2 linked regions of the Spartinivicinus poritis genome follow. The protein of the gene in region 1 interacts with the protein of each later gene in a pairwise test. Links are inferred from orthologs where the notes say so. Each region holds a gene or a part of one and is shown on either strand. Other genes may lie near its edges.

Region 1 (15,863 bases):
TACTTTGAAAAAACTCTTCTTCAGTTTTTTTCTCTAGCGCTGATTTAACCATCAGCGCCCACATATAACTGTATGCCGTATAACCAAACACATGAAGATACTCAACAGATGCCGCCCCAACTTCATTCACATCATTTGTCGCCTGTTCAATTATCCAGTTCGTTAAATCTACCAGGTTATTTAACGCTCTTTCTAATGGCTCAATATACTTAATTAAAGCAGTATTATTTTTTTCATTGCTGATAAAAGTTTTAACCTCATCAGCAAAGCAATTAAAGAACTCACCCTTATTATGCACTACTTTTCTGCCCATCAAATCAAGAGCTTGAATACCGTTAGTACCCTCATAAATTTGAGCAATTCTCACATCTCGTACTAGCTGCTCCTGCCCCCATTCTCTAATGTAACCATGCCCACCATATACTTGCTGACCTAACACACAATTATCTAGTCCAATATCAGTGAAAAATGCTTTAGTGATTGGAGTTAGTAGTGCTACCAGCTTTTCAGCAGATGCCTTAGTAGCAGCATCAGCTGAATATTTAGCAGTATCTAATTGCATGGCTACATAAGTAGAAAATGCTCTACCTGCTTCAGTCATTGCTTTAATATTAAGCAGCATTCGCCGTACATCAGCATGCCCAATAATCGGGTCTGCAACTTTATCAGAGCGTTTACCATCAATAACTGTTTTACCTTGGATACGCTCCTTTGCATAGGAAAGTGCTTTTTGATATGACATTTCAGAGCAGCCTAACCCCTGAATGCCAATCGATAGTCTTTCATAGTTCATCATGGTAAACATACAAACCAGACCACGATTTACCTCACCAACTAAATAGCCCTTGGCGCCATCAAAGTTCATCACACAAGTAGAGGATGCTTTAATCCCCATTTTATGTTCAATTGACCCACAGTGAACGGCATTTCTCTCACTTAAAGAGCCATCTTCATTCACCATTAATTTAGGTACCAAAAATAATGAAATCCCTTTTGAGCCTGCTGGCGCATCAGGTAACTTCGCTAACACCAGATGAATAATATTGCCTGTTAAATCATGCTCGCCACCAGTAATAAAAATTTTAGTACCAGTTATCAAGTAGCTACCATCTGCTTGAGGTTCTGCTTTCGTACGAATAATCCCCAAGTCAGTACCAGCATGAGGCTCTGTTAAACACATTGAGCCAGACCATTCGCCACTGTAAATTTTTTCCAGATAAGTAGTTTTTAATTCCTCAGTAGCATGTTTATCTATAGCTAGACAGGCTCCAGATGACAGGGTTTGATAAAGCATAAATGAGTTATTGGCACTGTACCCCATTTCCTCTACTTGTACTGCTAACATTTTTGGCATACCCATACCACCGTATTCTGGATTACCTGTTAAGCCAACCCAACCACCCTCTGCATAAGTACGATGAGCTTCTTTAAAACCTGAAGGTGTTGTTACTTTTCCTTCATCCCACTTTACACCTTCTTCATCACCAGACCGGTTGATTGGTGCCAATAAATTTGTGGCTAATTTTCCTGCTTCTTCTAAAATGGCATCGGCAGTTTCACGCTCAACCAACTCTGCTAGTGACTCCCATTGAGACCACAGTTGATCTGCTTTAAAAACGTCATACAGCACAAATTGCATATCTGTGATTGGTGCTTGATACTCAGCCATGACTGTGGCCCTCCGTTTGTTTTTCTAATCAGGATATATCAATAATAAATCAAACATAACCTGCCTGTTACACCATAATTTGACTAATCAGTTTTTGGCTCATTGATATTCTTTCTAAAGGTAAATCACTAATTTAACTCTATAATTAACTGTCAATCCCATAATGGAATAAACCAGATGTAAGGACACAATATGATGCCTATAAAATTTTTGAGTATTTTTATCTTAAGTTATTTCAGTTACAGCTATTGTGCTGCTAATAACTTTATTGATGGCATGACTATTGGTTCCGGGCCAGAAACCAACTCAAACGCAGATATGGATAGCTATCGGGTTTCATTTCTTTGGGACTGGCAGCAAGACTGGTTAAAAGAGTCCAGTTGGTTGCTTTCTGGTTACTATGACTTAAGCCTGTTTTACTGGGAAAACCAACTAAACCATCAGGATAACCTGTCTGATGAAGGTAATGGGTCTACTACCGGTATTTCTTTCAGCCCAGTATTTAGAATTAAGCCTAGGCAGCCTCTATGGAACACCCTCACTCCCTACGTCGAAATCGGGGTAGGTGCAACCTTGTTAACCCATTCACGCATCGTAGCAAAAGCCACTTCTGCCGTAGACCTTGGCAGCAACTTTCAATTTGAAGACCGTATTGGTTTAGGGCTGCAAATTGGCAGCCAGCAACAGTTTGAGCTAGGCTATCGCTATATTCATTATTCGAATGCAGGTATTGCCAGTGATAATGACGGAATTGATTTTCAGCAGATACACCTCAGTTTCTGGTTTTAGATGCCTACTAATAAACCTATTTTTTTCTATCTAACTATCAACTATAGCCAGAAGCCTCTCTCAAACACTGCTGCAGTAATTATGAAGTTTATTTTTCAGTGGCTATGCTCCAAGCTCCTTCCCGGCTGGATGCATAATAAAAAGCCTGACGCCAAACACTTCTATCGTCGGTTATTTACCAATGCTTACCAAAATAAAAAACAACGACTCACTATTTACTGGTTGATACTGGGCGGCTTTCTCACTCAAATAAACTCACTACCCGCGATTGTTTGCTTATTATTAATCGCTACCTTTGCTACATTTGCAATACTTGATGAAGGTTAGTTTTTAACGGACATAATAAAAAAAGCCCGTAGTGACCTACGGGCAAATCATCGCTGCTAATACCTTCTAACCCTTTGACGAATCACTTTTAGTGATTTATCAATTTTCAACTTTACAAATAAACAACTCTTACTATTAGAAGTAATTACATTAATACTTCTCCAAACTCTGATGTTTCTATTGCCATTATGTTATCAGCACCTGACAATATAGTAGCTTTATGCATTAGTGTGCGAGGTAAAATCCGCTGGAAATAAAACTGTGCAGTTTTCAGTTTGCCTTGGTAAAAGCTTTCTTCCGTGGTACCCGCCGCCAGTTTTTCACTGGCCACTTTTGCCATTTCTGCCCAGAAATAAGCTAAGCAAGCGTAACCAGAATACATTAAGTAATCATAGGCTGCGGCCCCTACTTCATCTCTATTTTGCATGGCGGCCATACCAATTTTCATGGTTAGCTCACCCCACTCTTTATTAAGTGCCACTAATGGATCAACAAACTCTTTTATAGCCTCATTTTCTTCATTAGCTTTACAGAATTTATGCACTATTTTGGTAAAACGTTTTAACGACTCACCTTGTGTCATCAGCACTTTGCGGCCTAATAAATCCAGTGCTTGAATACCTGTTGTGCCTTCATACATTAATGCTATACGACAGTCGCGGACATTCTGCTCCATGCCCCACTCACTGATATAACCATGCCCACCAAACACCTGCATCCCGTGGTTAGCTGCCTCAAAACCCACTTCTGTCATAAAGGCTTTGGCTATAGGGGTTAAGAAAGACAACAGCTGATCTGCTTCTTCCCGTTCTTCCTCACTTTCAGCCTGTTTCGCTATATCCACTAATTTCGCGGCATAATAAGCCAGCGCCCGGTTACCTTCAGCGAATGACTTAATGGTAAGTAACATCCGTCGTACGTCGGGGTGTACAATAATTGGATCAGCTGGCTTATCTGGTGATTTCGGCCCCGTTAATGAACGCATTTGTAGTCGCTCATTGGCGTAAGCCAGTGCACCCTGATAGGCCACTTCGGTATGGGCTAATCCCTGTAAGCCAGTACCTAGTCGCGCCGTATTCATAAACGTAAACATGCAGTTTAAGCCTTTATTAGGCGGCCCAATTAAATAACCTGTGGCACTATCAAAGTTCATTACACAAGTAGCATTGCCGTGAATGCCCATTTTGTGCTCGAGTGATCCACAACTGACTTCATTACGATCGCCAAGCTCACCTTGCTCATTAGTTACGAACTTCGGCACAATAAATAACGAAATACCCTTAGTGCCGCTTGGCGCATCTGGCAGTCTTGCCAATACGATATGCACAATATTGTCTGCCATATCATGCTCACCAGCAGAAATAAATATTTTGGTGCCTGAAATTTTATAGCTACCGTCGGCTTGAGGTTCAGCTTTGGTTCTAAGCAAACCTAAATCAGTTCCACAGTGTGGCTCCGTAAGACACATGGTGCCTGTCCACTCACCTGAAATCAGTTTGGTCAAATACAACTGTTTTTGTTCTTCTGTACCGTGGGCAGCTAAGGTGTTCATCGCTCCATGGCTCAAGCCAGGATACATACCCCAGGACCAGTTGGACTCGCCAATTAGCTCACTCATCACTAGTCCTAGCGATTCTGGCAGTCCTTGGCCACCATACTCAGGCTCATGAGCTAATGAAGGCCAGCCACCTTCAACATATTGTTGATAGGCTTCTTTAAAGCCAGTTGGGGTCTTCACCTCACCATCATTTAACTGGCAGCCTTCCTGATCACCCACCTGGTTTAGAGGTGCCAATACCTGTTCACAAAATTTAGCGCCTTCTTCCAATATGGCATTGACCATATCTGGGGTGGCTTCCTCACAGCCTGGTAAAGTCGCGTAGTGCTCTGGGTAAGACAGCACTTCATCGCGTACAAACCGAATATCTCGTAAGGGGGCTTTATACTCTGGCATCGTCAACGCACCTCAATATTATTCTCGTTATACCCTGGATATATTGATAGTTTAGCTTTCTTAGTGATCACTTCTCTGAATTAGGCTCAGTGATCGAAATCCCATAAAATCAAACAATTGTTTAAAACATAAGTTCAGTTTTGTCTATTGTCAAGCATGATTGTTTTTCTAACCTAGTGTTTTTATTGACTAGTAAGCCACATAGAAGACAAAACAGGTACTTTTAAAAACCAGTCTTCACATTATGACTATGAATAGGGAAAGAGGTTTTAGGCTAACCAAAGGATAATTAAGCCTTGGGAGTATTATGCAATTAAATCAATGGGGGTTTGGCTTGTCTGTTGGCTGCTTCTGGCCAGCTCAACAAAATCATTATAGACAGTAAGGTTTCGACGATTCAGCTCAGTTTGTGGCTCTGCTATTTCAGCTTGTACTGTGGTTGTTTCTTCAGCACCTGCAGGTTGAGCCTGAACCGTTGCTTGAGCCTCTTCGGTATTTTGCGTTGTTTCTGAAGCCTCTGCTGTAGTGGTTTCTGCAGTTACCTCGTCTGACTCTGCATCAGCTTGACGCTCCGCCTCGGCAATTGCTGCTTCTTCTTGCTGTTGGATGGCTAAATCTTGTCGCGCCTGCAGCTCTAGCTGAGTCGCTTGTGCTGCGACTGCTCGATCCTGTGCAGATGGTTGTGCGGGTGCCAATGCTGCTCGTCGAACTGTTTGTGCTTTTTGGATGGTTGCTTCTGGGTTATTCGCTACTGGCCCAGCATCAATCGGTACTTCACCTCCTATAGCATAGGCAACACCATCTGGTCCGCGCTGAAACGTAAAGCTAGCCGCTCCCGCAAATCGGCCACCCACGGCCTGGTGGGCTTGCTCATGAGCACGGACTTCACGGTCACGTCGAGCCAGTTCTCTAATAACAGCTAAATCCTGTTGTTCCTGCTGAGCCTGCTGTTGTTGCTCAAGTTGCTGCTGTTCCTGAGCTTGTTGCTGTTGCTCTTGAATTTGTTGATTAGGCTGCTGTTGAATCTGTTGTGAGCTTTGCTCTTCTCTTTCTTGCTGAGCCTGCACAATTTCTTGCTGACGGTTACGTGCCTGTTCTTCAGATGAGGAAGGAGATTGTTCAATTTCTCGCTTGGGGGAAAGCTCTGGAGTTTGGTCAATAGGCGCAAAGGTAGTGGCCTCGGTTTCTGCCCGGCTAATGGCATCCGAAGGTTTACCCGGTGGAGAAAAAGGCGTTACCACCGTTGGAATTAAAACTGGAGTAACTACCTGCATTTGTATTCACCTCTTACGAGGGTTTGACCATTTTTATAGAATGTTGTTTCGGCTGCTTGTAAATCAGCTTTAGCTTTAGTTGTTAGAAATGGCTAATTACGCCAGTGTATCAATCAAGGTTCCCATATTCTCATCAGCCGCTTTTATTACTTTGGCTGACGCTTCAACGGTATGTTTGTTTACCTTTAGGTCAACAATAGCTTCCGTAATTTTATTCATGGAAAAACTATCACGAGCATTAGCCTCTGCAATGGTTTCCGCTGATGCCTGCAACCCTTGCATACCCCGTTGAATACCTGCTAAACCTGCACCAAAAGCAGAGTTTACTTGCATTGGTTAGCCCTCCTAATCAACTTCCATAGACCAAACTTGTAGCTCTGTAGATTATTTAAACACAAGCCGCTGCTGCTCGATAAAATGGATTTTTCATAATAAGGGGACTTGTTATAAATAAGGCTACAAACTCGGCGCTGTTAGGTATTCACTAACTCTCTCAGCGGTAGGCAGCTCTTGATAAGGTACCACCCCAAGACAAGGTGCTGGCAGCATTTGTTGAAGGGTTTCGATATTGGCTTCCAAACGCGACATCTCAGGCTGTACTTGATTCGCTACCCAGCCTGCCACGGTTAAACCATCTCTCATAATGGCTTCATAAGTTAATAGGGCATGGTTGATACAGCCTAGCTTCATTCCAACTACCAATATCACTTGGCAATGAAGCTGTTTGGCTACATCGGCTAGTGTTTCTCGATAATTGAGGGGTACTCGCCACCCCCCAGCACCTTCAATTAACTTAAAGTCTGCCGACTGCATTAAAGCCCCCCGGCAATAACCAACTAATCTATCAGCACGAATGGGTTTGTTAATTTCAGCCGCCGCTATATGTGGTGCAATGGGTGGTTCTAACGCAATAGGGTTGACCTGCTGATAAGGCAGCTTAACTGTGGAGCACTGCTGTAGCCGAAGCGCATCCTCATTTTGCAAACCATTAGCCGTTTGGGTACATCCAGCGGCCACAGGCTTTAATCCAATAGTGGTAAGCCCCTGTTGCTGAGCTTTGTGTAGCAAACCACAGCTAATCAGGGTTTTGCCTACTTCAGTATCTGTACCAGTAACAAAAAATGGTTTAGTCATTGGGCTTTTTTAAAATTGAATAGAAAACTTGATAAGTAGCTGGTAGACCCGAAGACTGTCGGAAAGCTTCATACTGGCTCGTTAGTTGCTGATACTGCTCACGGCTCATTAGTCCAGATCGACGCCTTCCATTGACAGTACCTGCACCTATATTTTTTAACCCTTGCAATACCACTTTCAGGTTTTGCTCATAAACCACTTCCTGCTTATTAATCGCTGCAACTGTTTGAAAACCACTGGCCTGAATCTGCTGAAGATGCCAATCAACGGAAGGATAGGTATTAACATGAACATAGTGATCAATCTGTTGCCAGGCTTGGTTTAGCTCAGTTAGCGTACCTTCAGTTAGCGTGCTGAATACAAAAAAACCACCTGGCTTTAAGGTATTTTCTATCTGGCTTAGCAGCTTAGGGAAAGACTGACACCACTGAATGGCTAGACTGGAGAAAACTAAATCAATGCTGCTTGCTCGTAAAGGCAGTTGCTCTGCATCCCCACAGCACCAATTTGCAGAAATACGTTTATGAGACCGAGCATGGGCTAACATACCATAGGCCAAATCCAAACCTAATAATTGGCCCGAAGAATAACGCTGGGTTAGTTGCTGCAAACCTTTGCCTGTACCACAACCTAGATCAGCAATAACCGAGTTATCTGGTAAGTCCGGCAGTTGCTGAACTAGCCGTTTCAACACCTGTTGCTGCAGCTTTGCAGCACTGTCATAACAGGGCGCAGCCTGACTGAAAGCCGCTGCAACTTTTTGTTTATCAATAATGGCTTGTTCACCAGCAGCTGAATGCTGGCTTTCATGAGTTGCAGGGTGATATTCACCAGTCAATAGCTTTGGTCCATCCCATGACCAGTCGAGTGTATCCAATCTTTTCATCACTGATTACACCCCATTGCAAACTGCTTTATTTTACTGACCAGCTCGACTGTGTCAGCCATTAGGTAATGGCCTGAGTTAGCAAGCATATCTACTGGTATTTCTTGCTTTTGAAACCATTCAACCAACTGGTGGTTCACTAAAGCATCCTTAGCGCCCAATAGATGCAGTTGAGGGCAAGTTAACTGCTGAAGCAGATTTCGCGTATCGAGAGTTGCCAACAGTTTAAGCCCTTCTGCCAGCACTTCATTGCTCAAACCTGCCTGAGGTTGCAATTGCTGGAGCCGTTTTGCTGTAGCCCGACATTTACCTGCCCCTTTTGCTACTAACAAGCAAAACTCTTTTAGGGTTTTAGTGGGTAATTGATTAAAGCCTTGCTGGAAAGCATTGAAGGTTGGTTGAGCCATGCCAAAAGGCCAGTCTTGGTTAGCAACAAAACAAGGGTTACTGGCCAAGGTAACTAAGGCCGCTTGCCCCCTCCTCTCCCTCTGGGTGAGGGTAGATGATGCTAGATTCAGTGTCTGATATGGAATAACAGCGCATTCTTCCACCGCTCTAAAAGGCCATCCTTGGCCTTTAGAGCTAAAGCTGTTCCAGACAGCAGCTTCAGAATACCCTGTTACCCCATACCCATTGGCTTTAGTTATAAGCCCAGCCAACAAACTCGCTAGTTGCCCTCCCAATGACCAGCCCACCAATACAACTGGCCCTTCTGGTAACTGGACTGCCATCGCATCAAGTAAGCGATCTTGGTACTGCCAAACTTCCAATTCAGTAGGCCACTTTAAAACCGTTACAGGCCACTCAGCAGATAAGGAGTCAGCAAGTGATTCAAGGGTAGCTGCAGGCATTGACCAACCAGGGATTAATACTAAGGAATATGATGCTGAATAATTCACTGACATACTGCTAATTCAACCGGCTGGAAGTGGTTTTAAACTGTTTGCAGGCTTGCTCTAACGACTCCAGCAACTGATTTACCTGCTGCTCAGAATGGCTGGCTGATAAGGTTATTCTCAGCCGAGAAGTTCCCACTGGTACAGTGGGTGGGCGAATAGCTGTCACTAATATGCCTTGGGCTTTTAGTTGCTGGCTAAGCATTAATGCTGCTTCGGCATCACCCACCACAATTGGTTGAATCGCGGTAACTGACTCCATTAACTGCAAACCAAGATGGCTAGCACCTGAGCGAAACTGGCTGATGTTCCGTTGCAACTTTTCTCGCCGCCAGTTTTCAGTTTGCACCAGCTTTAAACTGGCCAAAGTAGCCGCAGCAATAGCAGGGGGCATTGCTGTGGTGTAGATGTATGGCCGAGCAAACTGGATGAGCGACTCAATTAATACCTCATCCCCAGCAACAAAAGCCCCACTAGTGCCTAACGCTTTACCAAAGGTGCCAACTAATATGGGGATATCCTCAGCCGCTAGCCCTGCCTCAGTGACTGAGCCTTCTCCATTTGGGCCAAGACAACCAAAGCCGTGGGCATCATCTACCATTAACCAGGCACTATGTTGTTTAGCCACAGTTGCAATGTCAGTAAGCGGGGCAATATCTCCATCCATACTGAACACTCCATCAGTAACGATCAGCTGTTGACCTGTCTGATGCTGCTGAAGCTTTTGGGTTAAGCTAGCCAGATCATTATGGAGGTAACGAGTAAAACGAGCCCCTGACAATAAGCCACCATCAATTAACGAGGCATGATTAAGCTTGTCTTGTAGCACCACATCGCCTTTTTCAACTAAGGCGCTAATAACCCCAACATTGGCCATATAACCAGTGGAAAACAGCAGTGCTCGCTGTCGACCAGTAAACTCAGCTAATGCTTCTTCCAACTCATGGTGTAACTTTGAGTGGCCACTAACCAAGTGTGAGGCTCCACTACCTACCCCATACTCAACTGCCGCCTGTTGCAATGCAGTAATTACCTGGGGGTGGTTGGCCAGTCCTAAATAGTCATTACTGCAAAAATTCAGCAGCTTTTCACCATTACTAATGATTTCTGCACTTTGAGCCGTTTCGACTGTATTTCGCTGACGAATAAGCTGTTGCTGCTGACGTTGGGTCAAGCGGCTAGTGAGGCGGCTCCAATCTGTCATCTATACACCAGCTACTTACTGATTTGGCTGTGCAGCGTCGTAAAACATCTCGCTATTTTGCTTGTCTTGAATCGCTTGCAAAATATTCGAGGTTTGTTCTTCATCCGACTTTTCAATACGCTGCTCTGGTTTGATACCCAACCGCTTAAACAGCATTAAGTCTTTATTCTTTTCTGGGTTAGCAGTGGTAAGCAGGCACTCTCCATAAAATATCGAATTCGCGCCGGCAAAGAAGGCCAGTGCCTGCATTTCATCAGACATTTGCTCTCGCCCTGCCGATAGGCGTACATGGGAAGCAGGCATCATAATCCGAGCCACAGCAAGGGTTTTGATAAATTCAATAGGATCTAAATCTTCGACATTTTCCAGTGGTGTGCCTTCTACTTTTACTAACATATTAATCGGCACACTTTCAGGATGTTGAGGCAGGTTGGCAAGTTGAGCTAGCAGGCCAATGCGGTCAGTTAAGGTTTCACCCATACCAATAATGCCGCCAGAACAAACTTTAATACCCGCATCACGGACATTGCCCAATGTATTCAGACGGTCTTGATAAGTACGTGTAGTAATAATACTGCCGTAGAACTCAGGTGAGGTATCTAGGTTATGGTTGTAATAATCCAACCCAGCTTCTGCTAATTGATCCGCCTGCTCTTTCTTTAACATGCCCAGAGTCATACAGGTTTCTAAGCCTAATGCCTTCACCCCCTTCACCATTTCCAGCACATAGGGCATATCCTTTTCACGAGGGTGCTTCCAGGCAGCGCCCATACAAAAACGGCTTGCGCCGCCTTGCTTGGCTTCTTTGGCCTTTTCCAGTACTCGCTCAACAGCCAGTAACTTTTCTTTTTCTAAACCTGTGTTGTAATGACCACTTTGTGGACAGTATTTACAGTCTTCAGGGCATGCACCAGTCTTGATTGATAGCAATGTACTGGTTTGCACTGCATTGGGATCAAAAAATTGCCGATGAATGGTTTGCGCCTGAAACAACAGATCATTAAATGGCAGATCGAACAGCATTTTAACTTCGTCATAGCCCCAGTCATGACGTATAAGTTTGGCGTTAGAAGCTGTGGCAGTCATTTTCGTTATCCTACATCACCGGCTGTATGAGTTAGTCTTCATAATATAATTAGCCAAAGCGAAGAGCTTTTAGGCAAGGCCGTCGAGCGATGAGTCCCAGTAGCACTTTTATATAAATTAAAGTAGCTACCGCAAGTCATACAGTAGCAGACTTGCCCCCAGGAGCTTAGGTAAAACTAAGTGACTGGGGTGAAAAGCGACGACAACAAAGCCTAAAAGTTATTCGCGAAGGGTATGGACGACATAATATAAAGGAGAGACTATCTGTCAACCCAAAATGATCAATCAGGTTTACAAATGGATAAAAAACAACCTTTCACTACCGCACTCTTGCTGGTTATGTCAGGCATCATGTGATGCATATCACCGGTTATGCCAAGACTGTATTAAGCAGTTGCCACGAATAGCGCACCCATGTCGTCTTTGTGCGGAGCCACTGCCTTTTAAAACAGAAGATATGGTTTGTGGGCGATGTTATTCACAGCCCCCCAAATTTGATCACTGTATCCCCGCCTTTTGTTACAGTTTTCCTATAGACCACATGATTCACCAGTATAAATTCAATGGTAAGCTGATTTGTGGTCAGGCATTAACCACTTTATTACGAGAAAAGCTCATTAGCACTTACACTGGTGAACCATGGCCAGAACTCATCATACCTACCCCACTTCACCGCAAACGCGAATTACAACGAGGCTTCAATCAAGCCTTATTAATTGCCAAACAATTAAGTAAGCAACTAAATATACCTTTGCATCGCCACCTTATTCGCCGACATAAAAAAACCAGTGCCCAAACTGGCTTATCAGCAAAAGAGCGGCAGACTAATATCCGCCATGCTTTTCAGTTAACAAGCCAACCTTTACCAAGCCACCTTGCCTTAGTTGATGATGTTGTCACCACAGGAACAACTGTTAATGAAGTAAGTCGATTACTAAAAGATGCAGGAGTGCAAAAAGTCGACATATGGTGTATAGCAAAAACACCAAAATGGAACTAGTGCAAATATTCAGGCAAGACGTTGACATATATTGCTTCAGCCAATTACATTACCCTTCTTACTTTTGTAAACATTACAAAAGGCAGGGAAAATACATACAGGCTAGTTACAGGGTAAAATAGGGCAGCTCTTGAATAGAAGTATAAGGTCTTAGTTCATGACTAAAATAAAAGGACTCTTCACGCTTATCCTGACTTTATTTTGTCAGCAAGCCTTTGCTGACAAAAACAACATAACTGTTGCTGTTTCATCTAACTTTAAAAATACCCTTCATCAACTCATTCGCCATTATAAGCAAAATAACCCAAAGACCTATTTTAAAGTAAGTTCTGGTGCTACTGGTTTACTATATACTCAAATAAAAAATGGTGCGCCTTATGATGTATTTCTAGCAGCCGATCAGCGCCGCCCAGTGTTGCTTGATAAAGAAAATTTAATTATACCTAATAGTCGCTTTACCTACGCCTACGGTAAATTAGTATTCTGGCACCCCAAAGATAATTTCCACTTAACTCAAGGTAGTTTAGGCCAAGCAATTACCAATAGTCGCTTTATTAGTATTGCCAATCCTGACTTGGCCCCTTATGGCATGGCTGCTGAACAAAGCTTAAAAAAATTAAAGCTATGGGAAGCAGCAAAATATAAAGTGGTAATGGGTAACAATATTGCTCAAGCCTATCAATTTACTGCCAGTGGCAATGCTGACTTAGGGCTGGTTGCTCTATCACAAGTGATTACTCTTAAAAACAATACTTATTGGGTTGTACCCCAAAAGCATTACCAGCCAATTGTTCAGCAAGCTGTTTTACTAAAAAATGCCATTACCAATGATGCAGCCGTCGACTTCATTGCATTTCTAAAAAGCTCGGATAGCCACAACATTATTCAACGTAATGGTTATGGTACCAGCTCCGACGACGATTAAAGCCTGACCATAGTTCAGCAGCAACTCAATTTATTTACTGATTAACTACTTATAATGGATGTACTCACCGAACAAGACTGGCTAGCCATTAAACTTACATTGCAGCTAGCTTTAGTCACCACCATTATTTTATTACTAATCGGCCCTGGTATTGCCTGGTGGCTTGCTCATGGTCGGAGCCGTTTTCGTAATATGGTTGAAGCACTCGTGGCAATGCCATTAATTTTACCTCCTACGGTACTGGGTTTTTATTTATTAATTGCCTTTTCACCCAACTCCTTTATTGGTAATACTTGGTTACAACTGACAGGGAGTTCACTTACCTTTACTTTTCAAGGGTTAGTCATTGGCTCAGTGTTATATTCTCTACCCTTTATGGTGCAACCATTACAGGCTGCCTTTAACCAGCTGGATATTAAGTTATTACAAGCCGCCTCCAGTATGGGGGCCAATCGTTGGGATCAATTCTTTAACCTAATCATTCCCCTGACCAAACGCAGCTTCTTAATTGCCACCAGTATGGCTTTTGCTCATACCGTTGGTGAGTTTGGTGTGGTATTGATGATTGGTGGTAATATCCCTGGCGAAACCCAGGTATTATCAATCGCGTTATTTGACCATGTAGAGTCTTTGAATTATCAACAAGCCCACTGGCTAGCAGGGATTTTACTGGTCTTTTCATTTCTGTTGTTATGGCTGTTGTACAGCTTGCAACGTAATAATCAAGCTGCTAACTCTCCAACGGCCCATGTTAAGCTTTAACGTTCAATGTTTACTGCAAAATAACCAGGATCAGTTTCAATTAAGCGCTGCTGGAAAAGTTACCAACCAGGGTATTACAGCCATTTTTGGCCCTTCTGGCTGTGGTAAAACGACTTTATTTGAAACTTTCGCTGGGTTGAATCAACAAGCAACGGGACAAATTACCTTAAGTGAGCAAACCTGGCTTGATAGCCAAAAAAAAATATTTACTCCAGCTTATCAACGGGGAGTAGGTTATGTATTTCAGGACGCACGACTATTTCCCCACTTAACTGTATTGGATAACTTGAAGTTTGCAATTAGACGTCGGCTTAATGGCTATCAGCAGTACCTTAGCCTGAATGATGCGATTAGCCTGTTAAGTTTAGATAAACTGATTAATCGCTATCCTTATGAGTTATCAGGTGGTCAGCAACAACGCGTAGCTATAGCCCGAGGCCTGTTAGCAGCCTGCCAGCTGATATTAATGGATGAACCCTCAACTGCCCTTGATCGGGCCAGTCGTCGAGAAATCTGGAGCAGCCTGCACCATCTTGCCCAACAAATAGCGATTCCCTGGCTGGTAATTAGTCATGATATTCATGAAGTAAATCAGCTGGCAGATCAGGTTATTTTAATGGAAGAGGGAAATATCACAGCCAATATTGATATTTTTCAATTAAGCCACTACCTGCCACAACAACGGCTGGATTTACACCATATGGTGAGTGTTGTAGAAGGAAATTTAACCGAACACGACCAGCAGCATCACCTGTCTTTTTTTGACCTGGACGGGTTTAGAGTATGTCTGCACCAACTACCCTATAAACCAGGCAACCGTATCCGCCTGGAAATCCCTGCCAAAGATGTCAGCCTGGCACTGCAACCCAATCATAACACCAGCGCATTAAACAGCATTCCTTGCACTATCAGCAAAATAACCAATGTTGCTGATGGATTGTGTTTGATTGAGTTAACCATCAAACAGCAACGGATATTATCACTGATCACCAGTAAGTCGTGCCAGCAGCTACAACTGGAGTCAGGCAAAGCTATCTACGCCAGCATTAAAAGTGTAGCGCTACTGTCTAGAGCCATTGCTACTTAAATCTTTGCCTATCATCTACACTTGAAGCAGTAGTAAGTGCTGATTACATGAAAACCAACAATGAAACTCACTCTCACCACAAAACTGGCAATTGGGTTTGGTATTATTATTGCGCTAATAGCAGTCACGACTGTTTTAACATTACAGCGCACAACCCAAATCAACCAGGCTAAGAGCAGCCTGATTGAGCACCGTTTTGCAACAGTTAATGCGAGTAAAGAGCTGCTTAACGGCTTAAATGCTTCAATTGCTTCTTTGAGAGGTTATTTAATTCTAGGTAGCCAGTCTGATAAAGCAGAGCACTTTAAGAAAAGACGAGCATCTGCCTGGCAAGCAATTCAGCAATCACAACAGCAGCTTAGCCAATTATCAAATCAACCCAACCAGCAAGATCAACAGCTAAACGACCACTTAAGCCAACTTAATCCACTTATGACAGAGCTGCAGCAATGGCAGGATAAAATAGAAGCTATCAGTCATACTGAAGAAAATATTCCAGCCATTACGTTGTTACTCAATGATGCCGGGCCTTTTGCCGAAACTGCTTTAGACCAGCTCAGCATTTTAATTGACGAAGAAGACCAACAAATTGCGACTCCCAAGCGCAAACATTTACTGAAATTATTTGCTGATAGCCACAGCTCTTTGAGTAATAGTATTTCAAGCATAAGAGACTTTGTGATTACCAGTGATAATGATTTTGCTGAAAAATATCAGGAAAACTGGAAGAAAAACCAGGTAAGGTTAGAGCAGCTCAAGGAAATGACCTACTTATTTACAGACACTGAGTCGCGCATCTGGAAGCTCTACCTAGAAATGCGACAAATGTTTGCACCCCTACCAGAAGAAATTATCAAACGACGTAAGGCA
Region 2 (15,867 bases), on another replicon or contig:
GCTGTACTGCCGCTGCTTACCGTTGACGAGTGTACTCAATAAATCCTGATGATTAGCATTCGCTTGTAATTCAAACTCTCCCGCTTTTAGCTGATGGGCTTTGCCTTTGGCTCTAATGTAAAGTGCAAATAGCCAATCATACTCAACCAGCCCTTGTGACTTCAACTGTTGAGTAATCTGCTTGACAGAAGAACCACTGGCAATGGTAAGAGTGGTTTGCTGTTGAGCCTTTAGGGGCTGCTGGCCATACATATCAACCCCATAAATTAGCGCCCAGGCAGCGGCAACTAAAGCGATGCCGGCAAGAAAAAGCAACAATGTTATTGTTTTGAAAATAAACGTTCGCATGGCATTACAGCATTTATCAGTGCCTGCAACTGCTGAGTCAAGGAGCCTAGAGGCCAAGACCACTGGCGGTAAGCTCTGACTGGCCAGACTCCTATCACACTATTACAGACAAATACTTCTTTGGCCTTGGCAAGATCAGCAACAGTGTAACACTCCTGTTTCGTCGTAATACCCAGCTGCTGTGCTTGTTGAAGCACAAACTGGCGACAAACGCCAGCCACTCCACAATCATTTAGGTTTGGTGTGTGCAACTCACCATTATCGGCCACCCAAAAAACATTGGTCATTGTGCCTTCTACAATATGCTGGTTCAAATCTAGCATTAGCCCTTCTGCAAACTGGTTATCATTCCACTCTTGCCGGGCCAGCACCTGCTCAAGCCGATTCAGATGTTTTAAGCCTGCTAGTAAAGGCTGATGCCCCAATAAGCTCTGACAATCAAATAGCTGAATACCTTGTTGGAAATTTTTCGCAGGGTAGTTAGGCAGTGGATACCATAACAGCAGCCGCGTTGGCTGATTGGCACCTGAGGGGCTATAACCACGACCACCTGAGCCACGGGTAATCATAAGCTTTACGATGCCATGATCCTTTTGCTTAACAATAAAACCCTGTAGCTCTTGCTCAACAATGCCTGGCTCAATGGTTATGCCAAGACGCTCGCAACCCAGCAAAAGTCGCTCTAAATGCTGCTGCCACCAAATAGGCTGCTTGTTATCCACTCGGATGGTTTCAAACAAACCATCGCCATAGTGCAACCCTCGATCTGTTGCTGGCAAGTCAGCAACTGCCTCACCATTTAGCCAACCGTTATTTAATCGACCTTGTTCAGCCAACCTATCTACTACCTCTTTTGCAGAGTGTTGCAAAAGTCATTTTTAGCACTTTACCCCTTTGAGCTCGTTGCTAAAGCTTGGAAATATGGAGTGATAGGGTGCTCTGGAACGGCTGCCGGGAACAGCTAAAGCTCTAAAGGCCAGGGATGGCCTTGTAGAGCGGTGGAAGAATACCCTGTTACTCCATATTTATTCTCCAGTACCTTTTCGCGACACTCTTACGGGGAGAAAAGGCTTGATTTGAAGTACTTTTGCAACACGCTCATTATCAATAAAAGCTTACTTGAGCCAGAGGTTAGACTTTGGCAAATACCAGTGAAGCATTCGTACCACCAAATCCAAAAGAGTTTGATAGCGCATACTCTATCGCCAACGATCGTGCTTCATGTGGCACATAGTCAAGCGTACATTCTGGATCCGGGTTATCTAGGTTGATAGTAGGCGGGACAACCTGGTCACGAATGGCCAACGCAGTAAACGCCGCCTCTATAGCTCCTGCAGCGCCCAATAAATGCCCGGTCATTGATTTGGTAGAGCTCATTGCCAATGCAGTCGCATGGGATCCCATCAGCTGCTCAACTGCTCGAGACTCTGCCACATCACCAGCTGGTGTAGAAGTGCCGTGAGCGTTAATGTAATTAATTTGTTCAGGAGGCAGTTTGGCATCTTTTAAAGCATTCTTCATCGCTTTGAGTGCTCCACGGCCATCCTCAGGCGGTGCAGTGACATGAAAGGCATCGGCGCTCATACCAAAGCCTGTCAGCTCTGCATAAATAGTGGCACCTCGACGCTTAGCATGTTCGTACTCTTCTAGCACCAACACACCCGCCCCATCACTCAAGACAAAACCATCACGATCTTTATCCCAAGGGCGACTGGCTTTTTCTGGATCATCATTACGAGTCGACAAAGCCCTTGCAGCACTAAACCCTGCCATACCGATTGCTGCTGAGGCTTTTTCAGCTCCGCCAGCCACCATGATATCAGCTTCGTCATAAGCAATATTGCGTGCTGCCAACCCTATACAGTGGGTACCTGTGGTACAGGCGGTGCTAATGGCATAGTTTGGACCCCGAAGGTTATACATCATGGATAACTGGCCACTAGCCATATTGACAATAGAGGCTGGAACAAAGAAAGGAGAAATTCGTCTCGGCCCAGATTGATTGAGAATCTGCACATTCTGCTCAATGGTGGAGATGCCCCCTATACCTGAACCAATCACCGTACCAATCCGATCTGCATTAGCATCAGAGACTTCAAAGCCAGCATCTTTTATGGCTTGAATTGCTGCAACCAAACCATACTGAATAAACATATCTATTTTGCGGGCCTGTTTTGCAGGCATATACTCAGTAATATCCAAGTCCTTGATGGCACCTGCAAACTTCGTTGGCAGGTTTGCTACATCCATAAAATCAATAGTGCTGATGCCACTTTGACCAGCTAGTATTTTTTGCCAGGTAGCTGAAACCGTATTTCCTAATGGAGTCACAAGCCCTAAACCGGTAATCACCACTCGTCTGCGAGACACTAATGCTCTCCCCAAATAAATAGCTAGCTATCAACGAAGAATATAAAGCAGCAATAATGAACGATATTGATGCAGATATTTCTTCCACAATTACAAATCAATTAGTTGTTTAACTAAACGCCGCTTGTTTTACGACAAACGAGCAAAAAATATTAAGGAATTTCTACGGTTTTATGAAATTCCAAACACCACACATAGGGTATACACTGATAATTTTAGCTTGAAACAGGCTTCAACGTTTTTTTAAACACCACTACCAAAAGACAAGGATCAGCCCCTATGAGGCGTAAATCGCTGAGCAATATTTTATTAAACGCACATCAAAATTGGAACAAGCCTTTGCCGTATCACTATAAATAGCTGTACTACCAAAAATACAGCGTATAGCACTGTCTTCAAGCACAACAAAAATAAGCCACAAATAAAAAGCCGTTCAGAATATGAACGGCTTTTTATTTAAACGAACGAGAAGCAAATAAAATTACTGATGCTTAATAACGTAATCAATTGCTTCTTGAACAGTTGTAATTTTTTCTGCTTCTTCGTCAGGAATCTCGGTTTCGAACTCTTCTTCTAAAGCCATTACCAGCTCAACAGTGTCTAGAGAATCAGCGCCAAGATCGTCAACAAAAGATGCGCCGTTTGTCACTTCTTCTTCTTTAACGCCCAATTGTTCGCAAACGATTTTTTTGACGCGTTCATCAATGGTACTCATACCTTGTTCTGCTCCTATCTAGTTATGCAGTCTCGCTGCAGAGGTAAGTGTATAAAAACGTTTGTGATGAATGCAAGTTTCACCACCCCCAAAAATTACCGGGTATTCTAGCAGCACTTTTGGGGAGTACAATGGGAATTATCAATTATCCCATGTACATACCCCCATTTACATGGAGAGTCTCGCCAGTAATGTAGCCTGCAGGCTCACTGGCAAGGAATTTAACTGCTGCTGCAATTTCCTCTGGTTGCCCCAACCGAGTCAGTGGAATTTGCCCTAGTAATGTTTCTTTATGCGCTTCTGGCAGCTCACGAGTCATATCCGTATCAATAAAGCCAGGGGCTACCGCATTCACTGTGATATTACGTGCGCCCAGCTCCCTTGCTAATGAGCGGGTAAACCCTTCAAGTCCTGCTTTTGCAGCTGCATAATTAGTTTGCCCTGCATTGCCCATGGAGCCTACCACAGAGCTGACGTTAATAATGCGCCCCCAACGAGCTTTTGTCATTGCTCTCAAGCAAGCTTTGCTCACCCGGTACAGCGAAGTGAGGTTAGTGTTAATCACTGAATCCCACTCGTCTGCTTTCATCCGCATTAATATATTGTCACGCGTAATACCGGCATTATTAACCACAACTAACGGGTTACCACCCAATGTATCAGCAATGTTTTTCAAGCTTTGCTCAACAGAAGCATCATCACTTACATCTAAAACAAAGCCCTGACCACCATTACCCAGCTCTTTTAAATAGGCGGTAATAGCCTCAGCACCTTTTTCAGAAGTTGCCGTTCCAGCAACGGTAGCGCCTGATTCAGCTAACGCTTTAGCAATGGCTTGACCAATACCCCGGCTTGCCCCAGTTACCAGGGCGACTTTTCCAGTTAAATCCATTGTTTCTCTCGATTATCAAATGAGTTCAACTAACTACTAATTAATTAGCACTTAGCTAATTAATTGGCATTTAACGCAGCCACTGCCGCTTCAAGTGCTTCAAGCTGCTCCAATGAAGCCACCGTTAAACGACGATTAATACGCTTATTTAAGCCAGATAGCACTTTACCAGGGCCACACTCATAAATAGTGTCAACACCCGCATCAGCAATCGCCTGAACAGTATTTACCCATAGTACAGGGTTATATAACTGCTTAACTAAATTATCTCGAAGCTGTTCTACTGTATTTGCTGTTGCAGCAGTCACATTCTGCAATACAGGTATTTTGGGCTGACTTACATCAATTTCGGCTAGTGCTTCAGCTAGTTTCTCTGCAGCCGGCTTCATTAACAAACAGTGGGAAGGCACACTGACTGGTAAAGGCATCACTTTTTTAGCGCCTTTGTCCTTTGCCACAACCATGGCACGTTCAACAGCTTCACGATGCCCAGCAATCACAACTTGGCCAGGAGAATTATAGTTAACAGGTGCTACTACTTGCTGCCCAGCTGTTTCAGTACATGCCTCTGCTACTGCCTCATCATCAAGACCGATCACTGCAGCCATCGCACCTTCCCCTTCAGCAACAGCCTCCTGCATTAAGCGCCCTCTCAGCCTGACCAGCTTAACCGCATCAGCTAATGACAGGGACTCTGCACAAACCAGCGCCGAATACTCTCCCAAGCTATGTCCAGCCATCAGCGCAGGGGTAGCTGCCGTTTTTGCTTGCCATAAACGCCATAAAGCCACACTAGCGGTGAGTATTGCTGGTTGGGTCTGCTCAGTTTGATTCAGTGCTTCAGCAGGTCCTTGTTGAACCAGCTGCCACAAATCATAGCCAAGCGCAGCAGATGCCTCAGCAAATGTTTCCTGAATCACTGACTGCTCAGCAGCAATTGCTGACAGCATACCTACTTGTTGCGATCCCTGGCCGGGAAATGCAAAGGCAAATTGTGTCGTCATGTAAATTGCAATCCTCTGACTTATCAGTCAATAAAAAGCCGCCATTATAAGCGAAATATTCAAAAAAGTATCTGAGAAATTATTAATCTAAACAATGTGTCTTATTTAACAGTGAAATTACTGCTTATGTTTTATTTAACAACCCAGTAATGACAAAAAATTGAAACCCAATAACAGCTATACACCGCACCTGTCTGATGTTACTACGCTACAAGTGCTGTAGATATACTCACTGCTAACAACTTAGCAAGCTTAAAATACACTTACTGATAAAGTATTGACTTAGTCTATTTCGAGCCAAGCTTCTAGGGCTTCATTCAACACTTGAGGTAACTTAAGCTGGGCTTGCTGATAAGCCTGCTCAATTGCCCAGCTAAAACCTAAACTATCAGCATGACCATGGCTTTTTACCACAGTTCCTTGCAAGCCTAGCAAGCAAGCACCATTGTATATTCTGGGATCAATTTGCTGATGTAGCTTGTAAAAAAAGCGTTTCGTAAACCAGCGGGTTAGCGGGTTCCGCAACCAAGGCCCAGCCATTTCCTGTATTGACTCTAAAATAAATTCCGCCAACCCTTCACTGGTTTTTAATGCCACATTCCCAACAAAACCATCACAAACAACAACCGAAGTCTGCCCCTGAAACAGCTGGTTGCCTTCAACATAACCTGTAAAGTTAAGCTTTGGATTGCTTTCAATCAGCTGTCTCGCCAGCCGCACTTGCTCATTTCCCTTAATCGCTTCACTACCTACATTCAATAAGCCAATAGTTGGAGAATCTACGCTATGTAAACATTTGACTAATAATGCTGCCAGCACAGCAAACTGATACAGATGCTCTGAATGACAATCGACATTGGCTCCCAAATCCAGTAGATAGCTTACCCCCTTCCGAGTAGGTAACCGACTGACTATTGCCGGCCGATCAATACCAGGCAGTGTTTTTAGCACATACCGGCCAATCACCATCAGAGCCCCCGTATTACCTGCACTCACACAGGCATCTGCCTGACCCGATGCAACCAGCTCAATTGCCTGGCGCATGGAGGCTTTCGGTTTGGCACGCAATGCCCAGGTTGGCTTATCAGCCATTCCAATAACATCTGGGGCATGAACAATATCAAATTGAGTAGATTGATCAGGAAAGGCTGTTAAATGACGTTGAATGAGGGTGCGATCACCCACTAGGATAAGCTGACAAGAACGTTTGGGCTGAAGGCTTAACCACTGAACGGCAGCAACTATAGTGCTGCGGGGACCCAGGTCCCCACCCATTACGTCAAGCGCAATGGTCGTTAACTGGGTCAAGGATTACTCGTCGTCTTTGCTAGCTACGACTTTACGACCACGGTAAAAGCCATCTGGCGAAACATGATGACGACGATGGGTTTCACCCGTGGAAGCATCCACAGTTAACGCAGCACTCGTCAAGCTATCGTGTGCACGACGCATACCACGCTTAGACCGAGTTTTACGGTTTTGTTGAACAGCCATGAAAAGCTCCTTAAGTCTTCGACTTTTTCAAGGAAGCCAACACTGCGAATGGGTTTTTGGGTTGCTCTGATACTGCTGAGTCATCTTCAGCATCAGGGTCTAACCACTCCATTTGCGGCTGGCAAACTGGGTCCTCGTGAGCAGGTACAATTGGTAGATTTAGAATAAGTTCTTCATCTATCAACCTGGCTAATGAAAGGTGTTCATCAGCAACCACGATCGGATCCAGATTATCAGGCAATTGCTTGCCGGATTCATCACTCCAGACAACAGCCAGCAGGATATCGCTCGTTACACTTAGTGAGACAGGCTCTAAGCAACGCTGGCAGGTCATCTGCACTTGGGCAGTCAGCTGCCCAGAAATAACAAAGTGACCTTCTGCATCTTGAGAAAAATTCAAATCAGCCTCAACCTCACCTTCAGTATTGGTAAGGTAATTTGCTAACTGCTCAAGATCAGCAACAGGCCAACGCCCCTTTAAGCTGACACTTTGCTTAGCCAGTCGTCGGGGATCAACTATTTTGGGTAAATGACCTTCTAACATAAGCGCGCAATAATAGGCATAGTAGTGGTAGCTGTCAAAGGGTTTATTGCCGATTCTGGTGCAAACAGCTAATGCGCATTATTATCTAACGTCACTAAAGTTAAGCTGCTAACTATTAATACTGCAAATGACTGATTTTCAACTAATCCTAGCGTCCAGCTCACCCTACCGCAAAGCATTATTAAGCAAACTACAGCTCGCTTTCCTATGCAGGTCACCTGATATTGATGAAAAGCCGCTGATTAATGAGCTACCAGAGCAAATAGCAAAGCGCCTGACCATTGCCAAAGCAGCTGCAGTTGCCAAACATTATGAAGGTACCTGTCATTTGATTATCAGCTCTGATCAGGTAGCCAGCCTTAAAGACCAACTCTTAGGCAAGCCAGGTAACTTTCAAAATGCCCAGCAGCAGCTAAGAGCCAGTAGTGGTAATACCGTTATTTTTTATACAGGGCTATGCGTTTGGAATTGCAAGACTAACGAGCACCTTTATGCAACCTCACAAACCAAAGTTATATTCAAGGTGCTAACAGACCAGGCTATTAATCGGTATTTACAAATCGACCAACCTTTCGATTGTGCAGGTAGTTTTAAGTGTGAGTCGCTAGGTATTGCTTTATTTTCCAAACTGGAAACTGACGACCCAAACAGTTTAGTTGGACTTCCACTGATCAAGCTAGTAAACATGCTAGAAAGGATGGGAGTAAAAGTGCTTTAAAGAGGCGTTGTAGCTATAGAGGAAATAGGAAGGCTGATCAGCCTTCCTATTATTACGTAGCTTTTGCTTGTGCTATTGCAGCTTAATGGTGCTGTTAACGCCAAGTGACTGACTGATACCAACACCAATACTGGTACCCAGCTGTTTAGCAAAGCGCTCTAGAGGGTTTTCCTGAGGTGTAAAGTCAACTAACTCTTCAACACCAATGATTTCTCTAGCCACATAGCTGGTACTACCTAAACCATCAATCAAGCCAAGCGATACCGCTTGCTCACCAGACCAAACCAAGCCACTGAATAGCTTCGGATCCTCTTTAAGGCGCTCACCTCGCCCTTTTTTCACACTATCAATAAACTGCTGGTGAGTAGTATTAAGCACATCCTGCCAAAACTCCGTCTCATCGTCTTTAGGCGGTAGGAATGGATCAAGAAAGCCTTTATGCTGGCCTGCAGTATAAACACGACGGGTAACACCTACCTTATCAATAGCTTCAACAAAACCAAAGCCAGAAGCCACTACCCCAATCGAGCCAACCAAACTGGCTTTATCAGCATAGATTTCATCTGCTGCAGAAGCGATATAATAAGCACCTGACGCTCCTAGATCAGCAATAACTGCATACACTTTCTTTTCAGGATGCAATTCACGTAGCCGCTTAATCTCATCATAGACATAGCCAGACTGTACTGGGCTACCACCTGGGCTGTTAATACGCAGCACAATCGCTTTAGTGCCTTTATCTTCAAACGCAGCACGTAGCCCAGTCACTATATTGTCTGCACTGGCCTGCTCATCAGCTGCAATCACACCATTCACATTGATAACTGCCGTATATTCACTTCCCTTTGCTGCCTTACTGATATTCATATTGGCAGCCATGGCAATGACATAAACTAGAAATAAAAATAAATAAAAGAAAGTCAGCAGCTTAAAGAAAATCCCCCAACGTCGTGAGCGACGCTGCTCAACTAGGATTCCACCCACCAGATTTTCAATTAATAACCACTGCCGATCTTTTTCTGGTGGTATATTAAGGTTCTCTCCACTCATTCCAAACAAAGCTCCAATATGACTACTTAATGTCCACCAGCCAGTTTACCAGCTCTTGAAATTGATCAACACACTTTATTGGTGAATGATCCAATAAACGCTGTTTAGCGTGAACTCCATAGGTAACGGCTACTCGATCAATATTGATTGCAGCTGCCATCGCCACATCATATTCTGAGTCACCTACCATCAATACCTGATCTGCTGCTAGCTGAGTTTCATCTAGAATTTCTCTTAGCATGAGTGGATCCGGTTTAGAGCGGGTTTCATCTGCACAACGAGTCACTTCAAACAAGTCATGCCACTCTCGCTGGCTCAGCATTCGATTCAAGCCGCGACGACTTTTTCCCGTAGCAACCGCTAACCGATAGCCAGCTTGCTTCAACACTGTCAATCCTTGCTCAACACCAGAGTACAGCGGAGCTGGCTTAGCCTCCCCCATTAAATAGGACTCTCGATATTGATTTCGAAATTGCTCATGGCTATTAATATGCTCTGGATACAACTTCATAGTGGCTTCAGGCATACCAAGCCCAATCACATCTTCGTAAGCCTCTTCAGCTAATACAGGCAGTTGACTTGCTTCCGCCGCCGCCCTCAAACTATGAACAATACGACTGATTGAATTAACCAGCGTACCATCCCAGTCAAATACAATTAATGAATAGTGCTTAGCTTTTGCTCTGGCAGGTAAATCACCTTGGCACAACGATATATCCATTAAGGCTCCTAACAAATTGCAGCTATTTTGACTTCAGTTGCGTAAGCGGTTGCAAAATTGACTCAGGCAACGGTGCTTCAATATAAAATGGCGTGCCATCAGGTAAGTCGAAAGATAATTGAGCTGCATGCAGGCACAATCGGTTGAAGCCTACTGCTTTTAGTTGGCGGTTCATAGCGAAATCACCATATTTCTCGTCGCCCACAATCGGGTGACCCGCGTACTGTGTATGCACTCTAATTTGATGAGTGCGCCCTGTAATAGGCTTTGCTTGAACCAAGGTTACCTCAGAGTAATATTGCAATACTGCAAACTCTGTTAAAGCCTGCTTACCCTGTGGATCGACCTTTACTACTCGCTCTCCAGCTCTTGGCTCATTTTTCCTTAAAGGTGCTGCTATCTGCTGACGACGCTTTGGCCAGCGACCTAATACAACTGTGTGATAAATCTTATCAATATTACCCAGACGAATAATCTCATGAAGATAACGCAACATACTACGCCGTTTAGCAACCAGCAAGCAGCCAGAAGTATCTCGATCTAACCGGTGTACTAGCTCTAGTCCCTTACAATCAGGACGTAGCATTCTTAGCCCTTCAATAACACCATAGCTAATGCCACTGCCTCCATGAACAGCGAGCCCTGATGGCTTATTCAGCACCAAAAACTGGTTATCCTCATATAAAATCGACTGCTCTAACTCTTTTAACACCTTTTGATGAGGCTGTACTACAGGTGCAGCTTGGCTAACACGAATGGGTGGAACTCGTACTATATCGCCTGCCAACACACGATACTCAGGTTTGACTCGCGCTTTATTTACCCGCACTTCCCCTTTACGAATAATGCGGTAAATTTTGCTCTTAGGAACACCTTTTAGGCGAGTCGTTAACCAGTTATCCAGTCTCTGGCCTGCTTGTTCAGCATCAATAGTTAAATATTGGACGGTTTGATTAAGGTTCACGTACAACTCTTGGAGGGCTAACCAATAATAAGAGCGCTAGTTTAGCATTTTTTGTATTAATTGAAGCACTTATAAATTACTGATATATTTGGCCCCTGCTATAATTAGGTCACTGGTTAAGCGTTATGGCAATCACTCAAGATTTAAGACCATAGTAACCAGTTGCAGACGTCAATTGCATTTAGCTTATTTTTAGAGTGCAACTGGCTAAAAGCATAAATAAGTAATTGAAATTATTAAGATTAGGGCATACACACCACGTAATTTCACTTTATTAGAGGTGTGTATAATAAATATGCTACTAATCAATAGAAGCACCATATCAGATTCTGTGTAAGTGTGGAGATAAATTGTCGTTAGCATGCAGAGAGAACGACCAGCAACCTTAACAACCTATGTTGCCAAACTTGCAAAAACTCCGCACAGGTGATTAAGCCCGACATGAAAGGGTCGCTTGGTAAAAGCAGCAAAGCCAGGTCGTTACAACGTTTAATACAGTGATTACTCGTAACCCTGAAGCTAACCTGACAACCAATCATAGAAGGAAGAGTGACAAGCAGCGGTAATAGCGCCTACACAACAAAATGATAGGTGGTGCCTGATCTATTGAGTTAGTCAGCATTCAATTAATAAACAGGTACTACAAAACTCTATGAAGAGAATGTTAATCAACGCAACTCAGCAGGAAGAGCTTAGAGTTGCCCTTGTTGATGGTCAGCGGTTATATGATTTAGATATTGAGTCTGGTTCAAGAGAACAAAAAAAAGCCAATATATACAAAGGAAAAATAACCCGTATCGAGCCCAGCCTGGAAGCAGCGTTTGTTGATTTTGGCGCTGAACGCCATGGTTTCCTCCCTCTCAAAGAAATTGCCAGAGAGTACTTTGTTAACTCACCTCAAGGTCCTGGCCGCCTCAACATCAAAGATGTTGTTTCTGAAGGTCAGGAGATCATTATTCAAGTTGATAAAGAAGAGCGCGGTAACAAAGGTGCAGCGTTAACTACCTTAGTCAGCCTGGCAGGTCGTTACTTGGTACTTATGCCAAATAACCCACGTGCTGGTGGCATTTCAAGGCGGATTGAAGGCGAAGAACGCGCTGAACTAAGAGAAGCCAAAAGCAAGCTAGAAATTCCACCAGAAATGGGGGTTATCATTAGAACTGCTGGCTTAGGCCGTACTCATGAAGAACTACAGTGGGATCTGAATTACCTACTGAGAATCTGGCAATCAATCAAAGAGGCGTCAGCTCAACAACCCGCTCCCTTTTTAGTCTTCCAGGAAAGCAATGTTATCATTCGTGCTATCCGCGACTATCTGCGCCAGGATATTGGTGAAGTATTGATTGATGATGATGCCGTTCATCAAGAAGCACTCAAGTTTGTGCAGCAGGTGATCCCTCAGTATCAAAATCGAATCAAACCCTATAATGACAGCACTCCTCTATTTAATCGCTTTCAAATTGAAAGCCAGATTGAAACTGCCTTCCAGCGGGAAGTGAAGCTACCTTCAGGCGGTTCGATTGTAATAGATCCAACTGAAGCATTAGTATCTATTGATATTAACTCTGCTCGGGCAACTCGTGGTGGTGATATTGAAGAAACAGCATTACAAACCAACCTTGAAGCCGCAGAGGAAATTGCTCGCCAGCTAAGACTAAGAGATATCGGCGGCCTGGTGGTGATTGACTTTATCGATATGGGCCCTATCCGTAATCAGCGGGAAGTAGAAAACCGTATGCGGGAACTTTTACAAGTGGATCGTGCACGGGTACAAATCAGTCGAATTTCTCGCTTTGGTTTAATGGAAATGTCCCGCCAGCGACTAAGACCCTCCTTAGGAGAAACCAGCGGGGTTGTCTGCCCACGCTGTAACGGTCAGGGATCTATCCGTGATGTTGGCTCACTGTCATTATCAATCCTGCGCGTGGTTGAAGAAGAGGCGCAAAAAGAACGCACCTCCGAAATCCGCACTCAGGTACCTATCACTATTGCCGCTTTCTTACTGAATGAGAAGCGCTCATTAATTACTGATATTGAGCAGCGCTATGGAATTCGTGTGGTTGTGATTCCTAATCCAAACTTAGACACACCTCACTTTGAAGTGCAGCGCCTCAGAGAGGATCATTTACAAACTCAAACAACTGAAAGCAGCTACGAGATTGTCAGCGATCTAGAGCCAGTAGATGTTGAGCTTTCAACTGTTCGCAACACACCTAAGCCAGAAGCAGCAGTTAAAAACATTGAGCCAACTGAGCCTGCGCCAGTACCCGCTAAGCCAAGTTTATTTAAGTCTATTGTCAGCTCTTTATCTGGCATTTTTAGCCCAGAAGAAACTAAAGTAGCCCCTCCACCAGAGGCTAAGGAGCAGCGCAGCTACAGCCAATCGCGGCCACAGCAGCAGCGTCAACAGCAAAAGCCTCGTTCCGAGCGCTCTAGTGAACGCCCAGCAGGTCGTCGAAGCCGCTCTGACTATGAGAATAAGCCTAGCCGAGGCCGTGACTACGACAACAAACCTAGCCGAGAAAGTAACCAAGAACTCACTGAAGAGACAGGTTACAAAAAAGAGCGCCCCTCTCGTCGCTCAAACCCTCGCTATGAAGACAAGGCGCAGCCAACCACCAACAAAGGCCGCCAGGAAAATGCTGCGGCACAAACACAGGCTGTTGAAAGTGACACACCAAAGCGTCGCCCTAGAAACGGCTCACCCAACAAGCGTCGTAGCAATCGCCCTTCACAGCGAGGACGTGAGTACAATGACAACTCACAGGTAACTGAGACAACCTCTGAAGCTCAGCCCACACAAACTCCAGCTGAGGCACAACAGCCCACTGCACCCAAAGTAGTTGAGACTGAAGCTCACAGTCCTACACCTACTGAGTCACAACAACCTGCTGTTACAGAAAAACAGTCGTTACCAGCTACTGAAGCTAGCTCCGAGCAAAAAGCTAACGCTGAACCACAAAAGCAACCAGAGCCAACTGATGTAAAAGAAGAAAAGCCACAGCCAGCGACTGTTGCTGAGCCAACAGAGCAGCCTAGTGAAAGCCAGTCTGCCGAAGCAGCAAACACTCCCCAAAGACGCCGGAGACGTCGAGCGTTAAATGATCCAAGAGAAGCACGTCGTCAGCAGGCAAAGCAAACGACTGGCAAGAAGCAGCCTGAGCCATCTACTCAAGAGTCTGTCGCTGTTACTTTTAAACCAGAAGCAACTGGAGAAGAAGTAAAGCCCACTAAAGCAGAGCCAGAAGCCCAGGTTAACTTTACAACATCTTTGGTCACTGAGATCAAAGCACCCAGTGAAGCTGAAGCAAAGCCTGCCAAGACTGAAACTGCCGCTGACAAAAGTAAAGGACAAGATACTCAGCAGTCTACTGTCAACTCAGAGGAAGCAAGCTGATTCTATTTGACTAAACCTTCAAGCTAAAACCAAATCAGGAGGGCGTGCCCTCCTGATTTGGTTTTTTAATTGGAAAAGCTACTAAAGGAGCTGCCTAACGCTAACTCAGTACACTCTTGGCTCTACCTCCAACTCAACTCCAAATTGTTCACTTACTTTTTCAACAATCTGACTGGCAAGCGCCATCACTTCATTGCCTGTAGCCGCTCCCTTATTAACAATCACTAGCGCCTGCTTATCGTGCACTCCCACATCACCTCGATACTGGCCTTTGAAATTACACTGTTCAATCAACCAGCCAGCTGCCAGTTTTACCTGGTCATTAGCTGCTGGATAGTGGGGCACTTCTGGGTAAGACTGAAGAATTGCCTGAAGTTGTGTTTGGGAGATAACTGGGTTTTTAAAAAAACTGCCTGCGTTACCCAGTACTAAAGGATCTGGTAGTTTGCTAGCACGAACATGGCACACAGTATCACTGACTAGCTCGGGTGTTACTGGTTTATCAGCGAGTAGCTGACTCAATGGATGATAATGCAGTTTTGGCTGAAACTCAGTATTTAGCCTAAAAGCAACCTTAGCAATAATCCAGGGAGAATCTGGCTGCTTAAAAATACTCTCTCGATAGCCAAATTGACACTCATCAACAGAAAACTGCTTAACTTCTTCTGTTTCCCGGTTAAATGCCCAGAGGCATTCCATCACTTCTTTTAACTCAACTCCATAAGCCCCAATATTTTGAATAGGAGCCGCCCCTACTGTGCCAGGAATCAATGAAAGGTTTTCCAGGCCTGATAATCCTTGCTGAAGCGTCCAACACACAAACTGATGCCAGTTTTCACCAGCACCCGCTTCTACAATCACTTGACCATTTTGTTGAACTCCAACCTGTTTGCCCAGTATGGCTATTTTGACGATCAGCCCATCAAAGTGTTGAGTAAACACCACATTACTACCCCCTCCTAAAGGAAGCAGCATTAATTGGTTGGATTTCGCATATCGAACCGCTTTGGTCAGCTCACTGAGCGAACGTACTTCAACCCAGTACTCTGTCGTGGCAGGACATCCCAGCGTATGATGAGACTGCAGAGCGACCTGGCGCTTTACTGATAAAGACATTACAACTGATGTTCCTGCTTAATTTGCTGCAACAACCCTTGTGCAGCCATTTCCACTAAATCCAGCACCTGGGCAAAGCCATTTGCTCCACCATAGTAAGGGTCTGGTACTTCCATTTCGCTCTGTTGCTGAGCAAAGCTCATAAATAGCTTTAGTTTATTATGGTGATTAACTGGGGCCAGCTGTTTTAAAGCGGATAAATTACTTTTATCCATAGCCAGAATGTAATCATACGCCTCAAGATCATCAAGAGTGACTTGCTGTGCCCGGATCCAGCTAAGGTCATAGCCTCGCAGCTTAGCAGCCTGCTGAGACCGGCCATCAGGTGGCTCACCAATATGATAAGCTGAGGTACCTGATGAGGCGACTTGAATTCGGTCAGCCAACCCACCATCTACAACCATCTGCTGAAATATGCCATGAGCTGTCGGTGATCGACAGATATTGCCTAGGCATACAAACATCACACTAATCATTATTTGAATTTCCCTCTTCTACCAGCTGCCGCACCTTAGCTAGATCCTGTTCCGTATC

Evidence for each region.
Region 2: the proteins of ORQ98_RS14230 (region 1) and acpP interact in binary tests that used the Escherichia coli proteins (3 or more experiments, as listed by UniProt). The link is inferred for Spartinivicinus poritis from one-to-one orthologs.

The regions. Positions count from the first base shown.
Region 1 is NZ_JAPMOU010000017.1:50,234-66,096, reverse strand. The notes cover bases 6,983-9,925. They hold ORQ98_RS14230 (alpha/beta fold hydrolase), read right to left. Parts: upstream 8,933-9,925; coding sequence 8,033-8,932; downstream 6,983-8,032. Other genes in these bases: bioF (8-amino-7-oxononanoate synthase), read right to left, coding at 8,943-9,925; bioC (malonyl-ACP O-methyltransferase BioC), read right to left, coding at 7,140-8,033; bioD (dethiobiotin synthase), read right to left, coding at 6,983-7,147. Also shown: ORQ98_RS14270 (acyl-CoA dehydrogenase C-terminal domain-containing protein), read right to left, coding at 1-1,669; ORQ98_RS14265 (acyloxyacyl hydrolase), read left to right, coding at 1,862-2,458; ORQ98_RS14260 (hypothetical protein), read left to right, coding at 2,540-2,785; ORQ98_RS14255 (phenylacyl-CoA dehydrogenase), read right to left, coding at 2,931-4,739; ORQ98_RS14250 (putative metalloprotease CJM1_0395 family protein), read right to left, coding at 5,045-6,013; ORQ98_RS14245 (hypothetical protein), read right to left, coding at 6,110-6,346; more of bioD, read right to left, coding at 6,470-6,982; more of bioF, read right to left, coding at 9,926-10,133; biotin synthase BioB, read right to left, coding at 10,149-11,219; ORQ98_RS14215 (ComF family protein), read left to right, coding at 11,761-12,219; modA (molybdate ABC transporter substrate-binding protein), read left to right, coding at 12,377-13,144; modB (molybdate ABC transporter permease subunit), read left to right, coding at 13,199-13,906; modC (molybdenum ABC transporter ATP-binding protein), read left to right, coding at 13,893-14,993; ORQ98_RS14195 (methyl-accepting chemotaxis protein), read left to right, coding at 15,054-15,863. UniProt on the Escherichia coli protein: The physiological role of BioH is to remove the methyl group introduced by BioC when the pimeloyl moiety is complete. It allows to synthesize pimeloyl-ACP via the fatty acid synthetic pathway through the hydrolysis of the ester bonds of pimeloyl-ACP esters.
Region 2 is NZ_JAPMOU010000012.1:106,616-122,482, reverse strand. Bases 1,817-4,763 are described here. They hold acpP (acyl carrier protein), read right to left. Parts: upstream 3,434-4,763; coding sequence 3,200-3,433; downstream 1,817-3,199. Other genes in these bases: fabD (ACP S-malonyltransferase), read right to left, coding at 4,385-4,763; fabG (3-oxoacyl-ACP reductase FabG), read right to left, coding at 3,579-4,325; fabF (beta-ketoacyl-ACP synthase II), read right to left, coding at 1,817-2,718. In the rest of the region: endolytic transglycosylase MltG, read right to left, coding at 1-348; pabC (aminodeoxychorismate lyase), read right to left, coding at 321-1,184; more of fabF, read right to left, coding at 1,480-1,816; more of fabD, read right to left, coding at 4,764-5,329; phosphate acyltransferase PlsX, read right to left, coding at 5,612-6,637; rpmF (50S ribosomal protein L32), read right to left, coding at 6,641-6,823; ORQ98_RS11630 (YceD family protein), read right to left, coding at 6,834-7,367; ORQ98_RS11625 (Maf family protein), read left to right, coding at 7,495-8,085; signal peptide peptidase SppA, read right to left, coding at 8,158-9,135; ORQ98_RS11615 (HAD-IA family hydrolase), read right to left, coding at 9,158-9,856; 23S rRNA pseudouridine(955/2504/2580) synthase RluC, read right to left, coding at 9,879-10,820; rne (ribonuclease E), read left to right, coding at 11,473-14,217; murB (UDP-N-acetylmuramate dehydrogenase), read right to left, coding at 14,323-15,333; ORQ98_RS11595 (low molecular weight protein-tyrosine-phosphatase), read right to left, coding at 15,333-15,809; kdsB (3-deoxy-manno-octulosonate cytidylyltransferase), read right to left, coding at 15,802-15,867. UniProt on the Escherichia coli protein: Carrier of the growing fatty acid chain in fatty acid biosynthesis.